Regions from separate parts of the Oceanobacillus locisalsi genome, predicted to be linked through region 4. Evidence: riboswitches for the same ligand, from Rfam matches in the RefSeq annotation. Region 4 holds a riboswitch; each other region holds the start of a gene.
The links. Region 4 has a riboswitch for S-adenosylmethionine ahead of ACFQ19_RS03515 (YfcC family protein). Riboswitches for the same ligand answer to the same signal wherever they lie in the genome.
Positions count from the first base shown of each region.

Region 1 (3,180 bases), on a different contig from region 4:
AAAACGGCAAATAATGCGAGTGGAGGCAAATTTACCGTTTTTCATCTTTTTTATTTATTCGGAATAGATGGAAGCTGTATTTGGTTTATTTTCTTCGGAATCATCGTCTTCATGATCTTCGTCCAGCTCTTCTTCATCTTCTGTTTCGTCCTCTGCATCTTCTTTTCCTTCTTCATTATCCCCATTTTCATTATCGTCTATCGGTTCTTCTTCTGGGTACTTTATTTCGTCCTCTTGGTCGTTTTTATCTTCTTTATTTTTATCTTTATCTTCCTCACCATTTTCGTTTTCTGTTTCTTTATCTCTTTTCGAATTTTCATCTTTTGATGGCTTACGTTTACCATTTATCTTTTTCTTATCTTTTTCATTAAGAGACTCACCAGAATCTGTGGCAGTATTCTTTTTTTCAGGTTTCTTCTGTTCTACTTGTTCATCTGAAGAATTTGTTTTCTTTTGAGAGTTATCTTCATCTGTTTCTTTTCTTTCCGTATTTTCATTATCTTCTTCAGTTGTATAACCTTCCCTATGAGAAGTATGATGTGCTTCGTTTTCATTTGATTCATCCGTTTTCTTATTCGTTATTTGATAAGCGGATGTTTCCTCAGAAACAGCATTATTTCTTTCCTGCTTGTCTGGTTTCTGATCTGTATGTGTTTCCGTTTCTGTATCTGCTGCTTCTTCCGTTGTCTCTTGTGCAGAGCTATTCTCTGTTTGCACTTCTGTTTCCCTGTCTGTTTGTTGAGGCTTGTTATGATGATCTACATGAGCGGTTTGATAAATTTGTTCATTGTCTCCTAATAACCGGTCATTCCAAGAGGTCGTGAAAAGCTCGACACTTTCTCCCATTTGCCCATCACCGCTATTGTCATCATCGGTACTTACTTCCATGGAATATTCCACTGAATCATTGTCTTTATAAATGCCCATGCCAATAATGACAATACATCCTGCTAACAAAGAAATGTTAACCAGTAACAGTTTTTTTCTGCGCATATATCTTCTTCCTTTTTTTAAAATTATCATACGAATACTTGTATTTTCATGCTTCCATATAACTTTAATTATACTTTCACCTATAAAATCATCATATCCATTGTAATCTCCATGAAGGACCTTTTCAAATACTTTTCGGTTTTTTTATCTGCAAATCTTGGTCCAGCATTACCGCGTCCCGCTTTTTGACTGATGAAAAATAATTTAGGCTTGATTTTTTTTCTTCTCTCTTGTAAAGTAAACGTAATTATAAATATGTTAATTCTTATCCAGAGAGACGGAGGGACTGGCCCGCAGATGTCTCAGCAACCGGCTAATTTTAGCAAGGTGCTAATTCCAGAAGGGGTTCCCCTTTAAAGATAAGAGATGTGTGTTATGTTGATATTACACCCTTCTTATCTCTGGATAAGAAGGGTTTTTTATTCATTTAACAGAAAATACATAGGGAAATAGCACATTCACAAGCACGCTTTTCTTATGAAGGAGGAAAAAATTAATGAAAAAACTAGAAACCGCATTAGTACAATTAGGAAACAAAACAGATGAACGGACAGGAGCGATAAACTTACCAATCCATTTATCAACAGCTTACCAGCATCAGGAAATTGGTCACTCCACCGGGTACGATTATACCCGCACTAAAAATCCGACCAGATCTGTACTGGAAGATGGATTTGCGAAGTTAGAAGAGGGAGATGCCGCTTTCGCCTGCAGTTCCGGGATGGCTGCGATTCAATTAATCCTTTCCTCTTTATTCCAAGCAGGTGATCATCTCATTGCGACAAAAGATATCTACGGGGGGACGTATCGTATTTTTGACCATTACGAAAAAGCATACCATGTTTCTGTAACATATGATGAATGTCAGGATGTATTAGAAACAGAGCGGTGTATTCAAGAAAATACAAAAGCTATCTTTTTGGAAACACCTACAAATCCGTTACTACAAGAAGTTGACATTAAAAAATATGCGGAACTGGCACAAAAATATCATTTGTTCCTTATCGTTGATAATACTTTCTTAACGCCATACTTGCAGCAGCCTATTACGCTTGGTGCGGATATTGTCGTACACAGTGCAACCAAATATATTGGCGGACATAATGATGTACTAGCTGGACTTGTAGTAACCAAAACACCGGAATTATCCGAGAAAGTATTCGAAATGCATAACGCTTCCGGCGCTACTTTATCTCCGTCAGACAGCTGGCTTCTTGTCCGCGGTTTAAAAACACTTGCACTCCGTATGCAGCGTCATGAAGAAAATGCCAGGCATCTTGCTGCTTATTTAGAAGAACACCCGGCAGTCAGCCAAGTTTTTTACCCGAACAGGGGCGGTATGCTTTCATTTTGCTTAGAAGATGCAAGTCTGGTAAAGTCCTTTTTAGCTAATCTGAATATCATTGTGTTTGCTGAGAGTTTAGGCGGTGTGGAAAGCTTTATTACGTATCCTACCACCCAGACACATGCGGATATGCCGGAAGAGGAAAGAATCCAGCGGGGCATCGGTAATGACCTGCTTCGTTTCTCTGTAGGTGTGGAAGATGTAGAAGATTTAAAAGCGGATATGGAGCAAGCATTACAAGTTATTCGTAATGTATAATATATCATAACACTAATACGAAAAAAGAGACAGATAAGCTGTCTCTTTTTTCGTATCTATTTTTGGATTTAAGGTTCATGTAAGGTTGTTACCCTTTTATTAATCCTAAATCCACTTTCCACTGTGACCACTGCAGCTGTCTTGTTTTCCGAGGTAAAAATTGTCGAATGTCTTCTTCATGATAACCGACTTGAAACCTTTTTTCATCAACCAAAATCGGACTTTTCAGCAATCTTGGGTATTCGTGAATTAATTTTAGTAAGGTTTGTAAAGACAATTCCTCTACATTCAAGTTTAATTCCTTGTAAATTTTAGAACGGGTTGAAAGAATTTCATCTGTACCTTCTACCGTCATTTGTAAAATATTTTTTAGTTCTTCAATAGTTAATGGTTGATGTAGAATATTCCTTTCCTTATAAGCAATTCCATTTTTGCGAAACCATTGTCTGGCTTTTCTTGTAGATGAGCAAGATACTCCGTAAATATGCACTGTCATATTCATTCTCCTTATTGTTTGACATATTCATTACAAGAATCAAAGTGATAATCTATAAAATGAAAAACGACACGTTTTGCCTTTTCAT
Region 1 is NZ_JBHTKK010000022.1:18,363-21,542, reverse strand. Features, by position in the region: gene ACFQ19_RS15520 (hypothetical protein) at 55-993, opposite strand; SAM riboswitch class I at 1,256-1,359, shown strand; gene ACFQ19_RS15515 (methionine biosynthesis PLP-dependent protein) at 1,490-2,596, shown strand; gene ACFQ19_RS15510 (Spx/MgsR family RNA polymerase-binding regulatory protein) at 2,685-3,092, opposite strand.
Region 1: another riboswitch for S-adenosylmethionine. It lies ahead of ACFQ19_RS15515 (methionine biosynthesis PLP-dependent protein); the one in region 4 lies ahead of ACFQ19_RS03515 (YfcC family protein).

Region 2 (3,180 bases), 120 kb from region 4:
CTAAAATATCTTCTGGTGTTAAAATATAATCATGGTTCTCTCCTGCTGCTTCCGATTTATCAATCACAACCAGCGGGAGGACCACTTCTTGTAAATCCAATTCTTCTAAATAGCGTTGATCACGAACAAAATGAATCGGCGCATCAATATGCGTGCCGTATTGGCCCGAAACACTGAATTGCTGTGCAAAAAACCCGTCATCATGTGTGTATAACGTCTCAAACTCAGCATCTTTAAAAGCTGCGAAATGCGGGGAACTTGGACCAAACGTATGCGTTAAGTCTACCCATGTTTTTGATTTCAGTATATCAAGCGCTTGTAAGACCTCATTTTCTCTTGTAACTGTCATGGTAAATTGCCCCCTTATCTATTGCTTTAAGCTTTTGTTTTGTAATCCGTAATATGATCCTGCAACGTTTCATCTTCACCAAATAAGAAATGCTTATGCATATCCGGGGAATAGATGGAATTAATTGTTTCGATTCCAACAGCCTCAGCCACAGCACGCAACATCGCCGGAGAAGCTCCACAGCATAAGCCAATATAATTAACACCGATGCCATGTGCTTTCTTAGCCCATTCCGCCAGCTCGTAACGGTTATGATAAAGCGGATCAAGTGAAGTCGGGAAAGTTGTTTCAGTCGGCAAATGACAGCTGCATCCACCATCCGGCAAATTAAAGAATGTCGGATTTTCTTCTGTTGTCCGATATGGAATCGGCAAAGCCCCTACATAACCATCTACATGATCACAAATCTTCTCCAGATACGGCTGCATGGTATCCGGTCCGCGGAAACAGTTCATTCCCACAACTAAAGCGCCGTTATCCTCTAATATCTTACATGACTCTTCCACGCTGTAACTGTCACGCATGATATTTTCACCCATTAATCCCAAAGTGATTACTGCCGGCAAGTCATATTTTTTAATTTCTTCTAACGCAATCAATGCTTCTTCATGATAATAAAACGTTTCTCCGTTAATATAGTCAACGTCCTCGTCCTTACACCATGAAACCATTTCATTAAACATCGCTCTCACTTTATCTTTGGACGCCTGATCTTCCGGATTAAAAATATTGGTATTCGAAATATTCCCTGCCACCAAAGCTTCTTCTGTCGGGTGCTCTTTCGCTACTTCTTTCGCCAATTTAATCGCATTTCGATTTAAAGGTTCCAATAAATCTTCTTTACCGATGATGCGCATTTTTTCACGGTGTGCATTATATGTAAAAGCAAGCACCACATCTGACCCTGCATTCATATAATCACGATACACTGCCTTCAGCGTTTCCGGATTCTCCAGTGCCACCTCGGGTACAAAGGATCCTGCCTGTAAGTAACCTCTGCGCTCCAGTTCAAATAAGTATCCCTCTCCTGCAATAACTGTCCCCTGTTTTAAACGTTCTTCTAAACTTCTTTTCGCCATTTCTCCATTCCTCCTGTAAATTTTTACTTTTCATTCGCTGCTAAAAAATTGATATAAATACGAAAAACCTCTTCTTTTCAGAAAGAAGAGGTTTGAGTACGATATCAATGTCTCTCCTTATCTGCTAGCTTCATGCTACTGGAATTGGCACAGTTCTTTTTTAAGTCTGTTGCCGAGGCTTCCAAGGGCCAGTCCCTCCACCTCTCTGGATAAGAAAATGTATTGCTATTTATTTGTTGTAAACAACTATATATGTATTTGAATTCTTTGTCAATAAGAATTTTTTAAAATTTTCTAGTCTTATATCATTACTTCTCCTCAACATACGTTTAACAATCAGCCACATTTGGGTATATTGATATGACAGATAAAAAGTCATAAAATGTTCAAAAAGTATAGACAGCTTTGAAAAATAAGCTTATAATACACTTTACATCCTTACCAATCAATGAAGATATATTGAAATGACACTTCAATATTGGTATAATTAAGTTTTTCTATCAAATAAACGGTGATAAAAACGGGAGGAGGCGTAGATGATGAATCGCTATTTAATGATTGTTATCATGATTATCATTTTACCAATCACACAGTTATCTTCAGGTGTACATCACAGCTACGTGCTCACCGAACAGGAGATGCTGGTTGATACACAAATGACTCAAGATTTGGGTATTGGCGGAAATGATCAGACGGATAAATCATTCACCGTATACACAGCTCTAGTCATTACTTTATTCTTACTGGGAACGTTCAGTTTATTTACGATGATTGTCCGTATCAACCGTACAAAACAGCTGATGACACCCGTTTTCTATCAATCCAATTTCGTGGTTTAATTCTCTTTTGAAATCCACACTACTTTCAAAAGAGGAGGCTGACAAAATGATTATTTTGCGATTTATCGTTATTGGGTTCTTTGCTCTGACCGCATTATCCGTGTTCACTTATCAAGGTATTGAGGTTTCTCATGCTATCGCGGATTTGTTCAGATCTAGATCTTAATGCATCATATACAACAAGGCAGCCAATGCACTTCGATTGGCTGCCTTGTTTCTTTTCATTTATTAATCAAAATTACCGCCCCGTACTTCCGTCACTTCATGAACCGTGATAAAAGCCTCCGGATCAACATCTTGAATAATCTCTTTCATCTTGCTTTCTTCCAAACGGGTAATAATACTTTTCACTTGCCGAAATTCTTTTTTCGAATATCCGCCCTCTACATGCTGCACAGTACAACCGCGCCCTAAACGGTCTCTAATCTCTTTAATCATTTCATCCGCATAGCCGGTGATAATATATACTGCTTTGGTGCTACTCAAACCTTCCTCAATTAAATGAATTACTTTCGAAGCAATAAAATAAGCAATGCCTGACATTAATGCTCCCCGTAAACCAAACACTGTTGATACAACAATAAACACAAATAAATTAAGAAATAAAATCAAATCGCTTGTTCCAAAAGGCAGCTTGCGCGATAACAGCACTGCTAACATATCAATACCGTCCAATGCACCGCCATTACGGAGTGCAAGTCCCATACCAAAACCAATAATAATCCCGCCGACCACTGTCACCAGAAGGGTGTCTCCTTCAATTCCTATTATCGTCGGGATATGATGCATCATACTTGTACTGATAGCTAAGGAGGCAATTCCAAGAACGGAAAACAACGCAAAACCTTTGCCAATTTGTTTATATCCTAAGTAAATAAATGGAATATTTAAGATAGCAATTAAAACGCCTAGC
Region 2 is NZ_JBHTKK010000002.1:161,487-164,666, reverse strand. Features, by position in the region: gene ACFQ19_RS02955 (cyclase family protein) at 1-349, opposite strand, end outside; gene ACFQ19_RS02950 (homocysteine S-methyltransferase family protein) at 376-1,428, opposite strand; SAM riboswitch class I at 1,543-1,644, opposite strand; gene ACFQ19_RS02945 (hypothetical protein) at 1,965-2,267, shown strand; gene ACFQ19_RS02940 (YitT family protein) at 2,496-3,180, opposite strand, start outside.
Region 2: another riboswitch for S-adenosylmethionine. It lies ahead of ACFQ19_RS02950 (homocysteine S-methyltransferase family protein); the one in region 4 lies ahead of ACFQ19_RS03515 (YfcC family protein).

Region 3 (3,180 bases), on a different contig from region 4:
GTGAGTCAGGAGTTCTGTTGTCACCTCATCTATATTTGCTGCCGGGATAACCTCATAGCCTAATTTATACAGAGGAACAATTTCTTCATCTGCAATACCGACTGTAATAATCCGCTTTTTACGAACACCTTCACTGCGGTCAAATGGAGATTGCAATAAATTTTGCACCGCTATTTCTTCAGCAGATTGCTGATTGCCCAATGATTTTCCTGTCGCTTTACCAATGGCTTGATCCAAGTCAGCTACAATATCATCGAATGCTTCCAGACCGACTGATAAACGGACCAACTCTTCCGGCGTGCCGCTTTTTGCTAACTCTTCGGCTGTTAGCTGCTGGTGTGTCGTAGAAGCTGGGTTGATAATCAGTGATTTTGCATCCCCGACATTGGCAACATGAGACCAGAGTTCTGCATTATCAATTAAAGCACGGCCTGCATCACGGCCGCCTTCAATACCGAACGTAATAACGGAGCCAAAGCCGCCTTTTAAATATTTCTTAGCAAGCTGGTGGGATGGATGGGACTCTAACCCCGGGTAGTTAATCCATTCTACTGCAGGGTGATTTTCCAGATAAGCGGCCAGTTTTTCCGCATTTTCATTATGCCGCTTGATTCGCAGATGCAATGTTTCCAATCCTTGCAGTAATAAAAAGGCGCTTTGCGGACTGAGTGCAGGACCAATATCACGTAATAACTGAACACGCAATTTCGTAATAAAAGCAGCTGCACCCAAATCCGCATATTTTAATCCATTGTAGCTCTCGTCCGGTTCGATAAAGTCAGGGAATTTCTCATTGTTCCAGTCAAATCTTCCGCTGTCTACAACAATGCCGCCAATCGTTGTACCATGCCCGCCGATCCATTTTGTGGCAGAGTGAACGACAATATCTGCACCCCAAGTCAGCGGTTTGGCAACATAAGGAGCAAACGTATTATCTATAATTAAAGGAATGCCATGATTGTGTGCAATATCAGCTACTGTTTCGACATCAAAAATATACAGGCTCGGATTGGTGATGATTTCACCAAAGATAGCTTTGGTTTTATCCGTAATCGCAGCTTCAATGGCTTTTGGATCGGTACCGTCTACGAATTTTACATCGATTCCATATCGAGGAAGCGTGTTGGCAAATAAATTATACGTTCCGCCGTACAGATTGCTGTCTGTAATAATTTCGTCTCCAGCGCGTGTAATATTTAAGATGGTCATCGTAATGGCAGCCATTCCCGAGGATACGCCTAAAGCACCGACACCGTCTTCTAATTGCGCTATCCGCTGCTCCAGCACATCTACCGTCGGATTCATAATACGGGTATAAATGTTTCCCGGTTCAGATAATCCGAATAGATTTTGCGCATGCTCTGTGTCACGGAATACATAAGAAGTCGTTTGATAGATAGGTACTGCACGAGCTCCGGTAGCAGGATCCGGAACTTGTCCTCCATGTAATAAAATCGTTTCGTCCTGCTGTACTCGGTTATTTGACATTGTATTTCCTCCCTTTTTTTGAACACACTTTTCAACAAAAATGAGCTCCCTTCTAAAATGAAGAGAGCTCTTATAAATAACTTTGAACTCTCTCTTATCTTTCAGACGATGTATCTGTAGGATGTAGCACCTGATACTTCAAGTTGCCGGGCTTCCCAGGGCCTAGTCCCTCCACCGCTCTTCATAAGAGATTCTGCTAAATATTTTGAAATTACTAGCGAGTATATAGTTTTGCAGATTAAAAGTCAAGTATTTTACTAGGGATTCAAAAAGGAAGATTCCTTGTTGGAGAAACCTTCCTTTTCTGCTGCCTGCTTCATAGAAGCTATGCAGTTATCTTCTTCTTTTCTTTTTTTCGCGGTGTATCCCGATAAATACTTACCATATAGATAACAAGGGCAAACCAAATCAGTGCAAAGGTAATCATATGGTGCACCGTAAATGTCTCATTATATAAGAACACGCCTAAGAAGAACATAATCGTCGGGGCGACATATTGCAAAAAGCCGACCATTGCCAATGGAATGCGTTTGGCACCTGCAGCAAATAGCAGTAAAGGTACTGCGGTAACGACACCAGCCCCGATGAGTAAAAGGTTATCCGGCGCAAAGAAAGGTGAAAAAGTAAATGATCCTTCCAACGGGATAAAGATTAAATATAGCAAAGCGATTGGTGCAACGACGAGTGTTTCAATTGTCAATCCGTACATAGCATGCAGGTTGACCGTCTTTTTAATCAGCCCGTAAAAACCAAAAGTGAGCGCTAATAACAGCGAAATCCAAGGGAACACACCGTAACTCAGTGTTAAATAAAGTACCCCGATTCCTGCAAGGATGAACGATAAGACTTGTCCCTTTGTTGTCTTTTCTTTCAATACAAAAACCGCTAATAAAATGCTGATTAAAGGGTTGATATAATAGCCTAAGCTAGCTTGCAGCACATGTCCATGCTGTACCGAAAAAATAAATAGAAACCAATTGATAGATATTACAATAGAAGCTGTCACAATAGCGATGGTTTTCTTTTTATCTTTTTTCAGCTCCTGGACAGTTTCCATCAGATGACGCCAATTACCTGTCACCAACACTAAGAAAACCATAAACACTAAACTCCAGACAATCCGGTGGGCAAGCACCTCACCAGCTGGAACGTGTTCAAGAAACTTCCAATAAATCGGGAAGATTCCCCATAATAAATAAGCAAGAAAGGTGATAACCGCTCCTTGTTTTAAAGATTTATCCTCCATGATACATTCCTGCCTTCTGAAAATAATGAAACGAAAATTAGGTTCAACACCAAAATCAACTATTGGAATATAAGATTAAATATGGTATGTACATCTAGCTAGCGTAGTGTTTTTCAGAGCGGTCACTAACGCATATAACGACATTTAGTTTATCAATCCTTTATTTTAGTGAAGAGTCTAAAATCAATACTAAAACTTTATAAGAAAGGAAGCAATGATTTTCGAAATAAATTAAAACAAATTTCTGAAACGGAAACATTCCCAACAGCGCAAGAATACTTTATCATAAAGGGAGAGGCACATCAGCATGTATCATCTTTATCAAGGATGGGAGAGAATATAAATGGGGAAACAGTTTAAACATATGGAAACGGCAATGATTCATGAAGGATATGATTCAAAAGCGCTTCTGGGCAGTTTGACGCCGCCGCTTTTTCAAACATCTA
Region 3 is NZ_JBHTKK010000001.1:227,484-230,663, reverse strand. Features, by position in the region: gene ACFQ19_RS01015 (O-acetylhomoserine aminocarboxypropyltransferase/cysteine synthase family protein) at 1-1,488, opposite strand, end outside; SAM riboswitch class I at 1,580-1,678, opposite strand; gene rarD (EamA family transporter RarD) at 1,814-2,734, opposite strand; gene megL (methionine gamma-lyase) at 3,078-3,180, shown strand, end outside.
Region 3: another riboswitch for S-adenosylmethionine. It lies ahead of ACFQ19_RS01015 (O-acetylhomoserine aminocarboxypropyltransferase/cysteine synthase family protein); the one in region 4 lies ahead of ACFQ19_RS03515 (YfcC family protein).

Region 4 (3,180 bases):
TAGGGATTGTTGTTTCCATTGTGAGCGCACCTTATTTTGTTTATCTGTTGATGAAAACCAATTAATAATAGAAAGGAGCTCGGAGAATGATGAATGAGGAAATATATGATGTCACGATTATCGGCGGAGGTCCAGCCGGGTTATTTGCTGCTTTCTATAGTGGCATGCGGGAGATGAAGACAAAGATTATTGAATACCTTCCTTATCTTGGCGGGAAAGTACCTTACTTTTATCCAGAGAAAGTGATTCGTGATATTGGAGGAATTGCACAAGCTACCGGGGAAGAAGTAACGGATCAGCTCGTGGAACAAGCGATGACATTTGATCCGGAAGTGGTTTTAGGCGAACAGGTTGTAGATATGGAGCGAATGGATAATGGCCATTTTCAGCTCCTGAGCAGCAACGGCAATATCCATTATTCGAAAACAGTTATACTGGCAACCGGTTTTGGAACATTGCATTCCGTAAAGCTGGATCATCCGGAAGCAGTCTATTATGAAGAGAAGAGTTTGCATTATACAGTCAGAAAGCTGGCGGATTATTATGACCAGCATGTGCTTATTTCCGGCGGGGGCAACAGTGCGGTGGATTGGGCGCTGGAGCTTGAAAATATAGCCAAAAGTGTTACGCTCATTCATCGCCGCAATCAGTTTAAAGGATTGGAAAGCAGTGTGACCAAGTTAAAAAACTCCGAAGTCAATGTCATGACGCCTTATGAAATAAAAGCATTGTATGGAACGGATGGACAGGTCGAAAAGGTAGTACTTTCTCACTTAGAGGATGAAACAAAGGAGCAAGCGCTAGAGATCGACCGATTAGTTGTTAACCATGGATTTCAAATCAATCTGGAACCGATCACCTCGTGGGGGTTGGAAATGATAGATGGTATGATTGCCGTTGATTCCAGTATGCAAACATCTGTGGAAGGTGTTTTTGCTATTGGGGATATTGCCCATTACCCAGATAAGCTTGGGTTAATTGCCGGGGCTTTTAATGAAGGACCAATTGCTGCTAATCATGCGAAAAAAATTGCTGATCCGGAAGACCCTGTGCAGCATTTATTCTCTACGAATTATGCTGGATTTACCGACGAAGAATAGCTTAGGACGCATAGTAGTTGAAAAGGGGAATAAGCAGGAAACTTCTCTTGCTTTCATATATTGACAAAACAGGCAAGCGCCTATACAATTTCCACATTGAAGTAACTTTAAAATCTTATCATATATACTTATCCAGAGCGACTGAGGGACAGGCCCAATGACGTCCGGCAACCTCTTTATGAAAAGAAAAGGTGCCAATTCCTGCAAAATAAGACATGTTTATTTTGGGAGATAAGGCGAATGTAAAAACAGCCTTTTTCTTGTGGAAGAGGCTGTTTTTAATAGGTTTATAACATAAGATTTTTACATAGCAAGGAGGAGAGATTTCTGAAAAGCGTTAGAAATAACGGATATACTTATTTAAAAGCAAGAGGAGCGTAAATATGAAGAAGAATCACGATAAAGAAAAGAAAAAACTATTGGATCGCATTCCGCATCCGCTGGCGTTGTTGTTTTTTATTGTTGTTGCAGCGGCTGTTTTGACCTATATAATACCATCCGGCTCTTATGAAAGAGAGACGATAGACGGGACTACTCGAACGGTTCCTGATTCATTTCAATACATAGAGAACAACCCGGTCGGTATCATGGACTTATTTACGGCAATCCCTGAAGGATTCCGGGAAATGGCTGATATCGTCTTTATTACTTTTGCCGCAGCTATGATGTTCGGGCTTTTGGAAAGGACGGGGATGCTTGAAAATACAGTCGGTACACTGGTTCGCAAAGTCGGATTAAAACGACGTTTCCTTATTGTTGCGATTATGACATTTGTCTATGGATTTTTTGGGATGTTTGTCGGGCTTGAAAATAATATTGCCCTTATTCCAATCGCTGTTTTATTAAGTGTTTCCATAGGCGGTGATGCTGTACTTGGTGCGGGTATTGGAATAGGAGGAGTACTTGTCGGATTTGGTCTCTCTCCATTCAATCCTTATACGCTGGGGGTAGGACATCGAATAGCAGAAATGCCGCTATATTCAGGATGGTTTTTAAGAAGTATTTTGGTGGTTATCGTTTTATCTTTATTAGCCTATTATAATATTCGATATTTTAAAAAGATATTACAAGACCAGAAACATAGTTTGGCATATGGTATTGATACACAGGATATGAAATTGAGCCAGCCGCTTGAATCCTATCGGATGCGCAAAAAAGATATTGCGATGCTACTTGTGGTGATTGCAGGATTTGTGGTCATGCTGACAGGAATATTTATGAATGACTGGTATATTAATGAAGTTGCAGCGATATTTCTTATGATCGGTATTGCCTGCGGGATTATTGCAGGTATGAATGCCAATCAAATTGCGGAAGCTTTTTCAAAAGCACTTGAACCCAGCGCATTAGCAGCTATTTTGATCGGTGTTGCCATGGCGACTCAAGTGGTCATGAACCAAGGCAATATCAGTGATACGATTGCTCATGGGCTTGTTTCTGTGATGGAAGGTTTACCAACAACGCTGGCTGCCGTATTCATGACTATTTCCCAGTCGATTATTAATATTTTTATTCCAAGCGGCAGCGGCCAGGCATTAGTTACATTGCCAATTATGATTCCTGTTGGGGACATGTTAGACATTACACGGCAAACGACTATCTTGGCATTCCAAATCGGCGATGGTATTACCAATATATTTTCACCGACCTTAGGCGGTTTAATGGCGATGCTCGGTTTGTGTAAGGTGCCTTATGGCAGGTGGATTCGTTATATTTTTCCGTTTGTCATGATGGCTCTTGTTGTGTCTTGGATTGCTTTGGTGATCAGTCATTTAATTGGCTGGGGCGGATCGATTTAAGCGGATTTTAATGGTATATAATCAAAGTTTATTAAGATGATGGAACTTCCTTATAATCAGAAGTTGGCAGAGACTTGTCATTTCCTGATTATAAGGATTTTTTTATAAAGTGAAACTTCAATCAGTGGGGGTTTTCTTTTTATCCCCCACTGATTGTTAGTTGAACGAATCGGGCCGTTACTGGCTGTTGAATCTCCCACTTAGAAATAAAATTTTCACTCATTTCTTGAAGTGGGAGTCTTACAGCCAGTTACACTGCGATAAATATTTTTGAAAAAGTT
Region 4 is NZ_JBHTKK010000002.1:284,647-287,826, forward strand. Features, by position in the region: gene ACFQ19_RS03505 (FecCD family ABC transporter permease) at 1-65, shown strand, start outside; gene ACFQ19_RS03510 (NAD(P)/FAD-dependent oxidoreductase) at 90-1,100, shown strand; SAM riboswitch class I at 1,226-1,338, shown strand; gene ACFQ19_RS03515 (YfcC family protein) at 1,484-2,899, shown strand; gene ACFQ19_RS03520 (YaiI/YqxD family protein) at 3,140-3,180, opposite strand, start outside.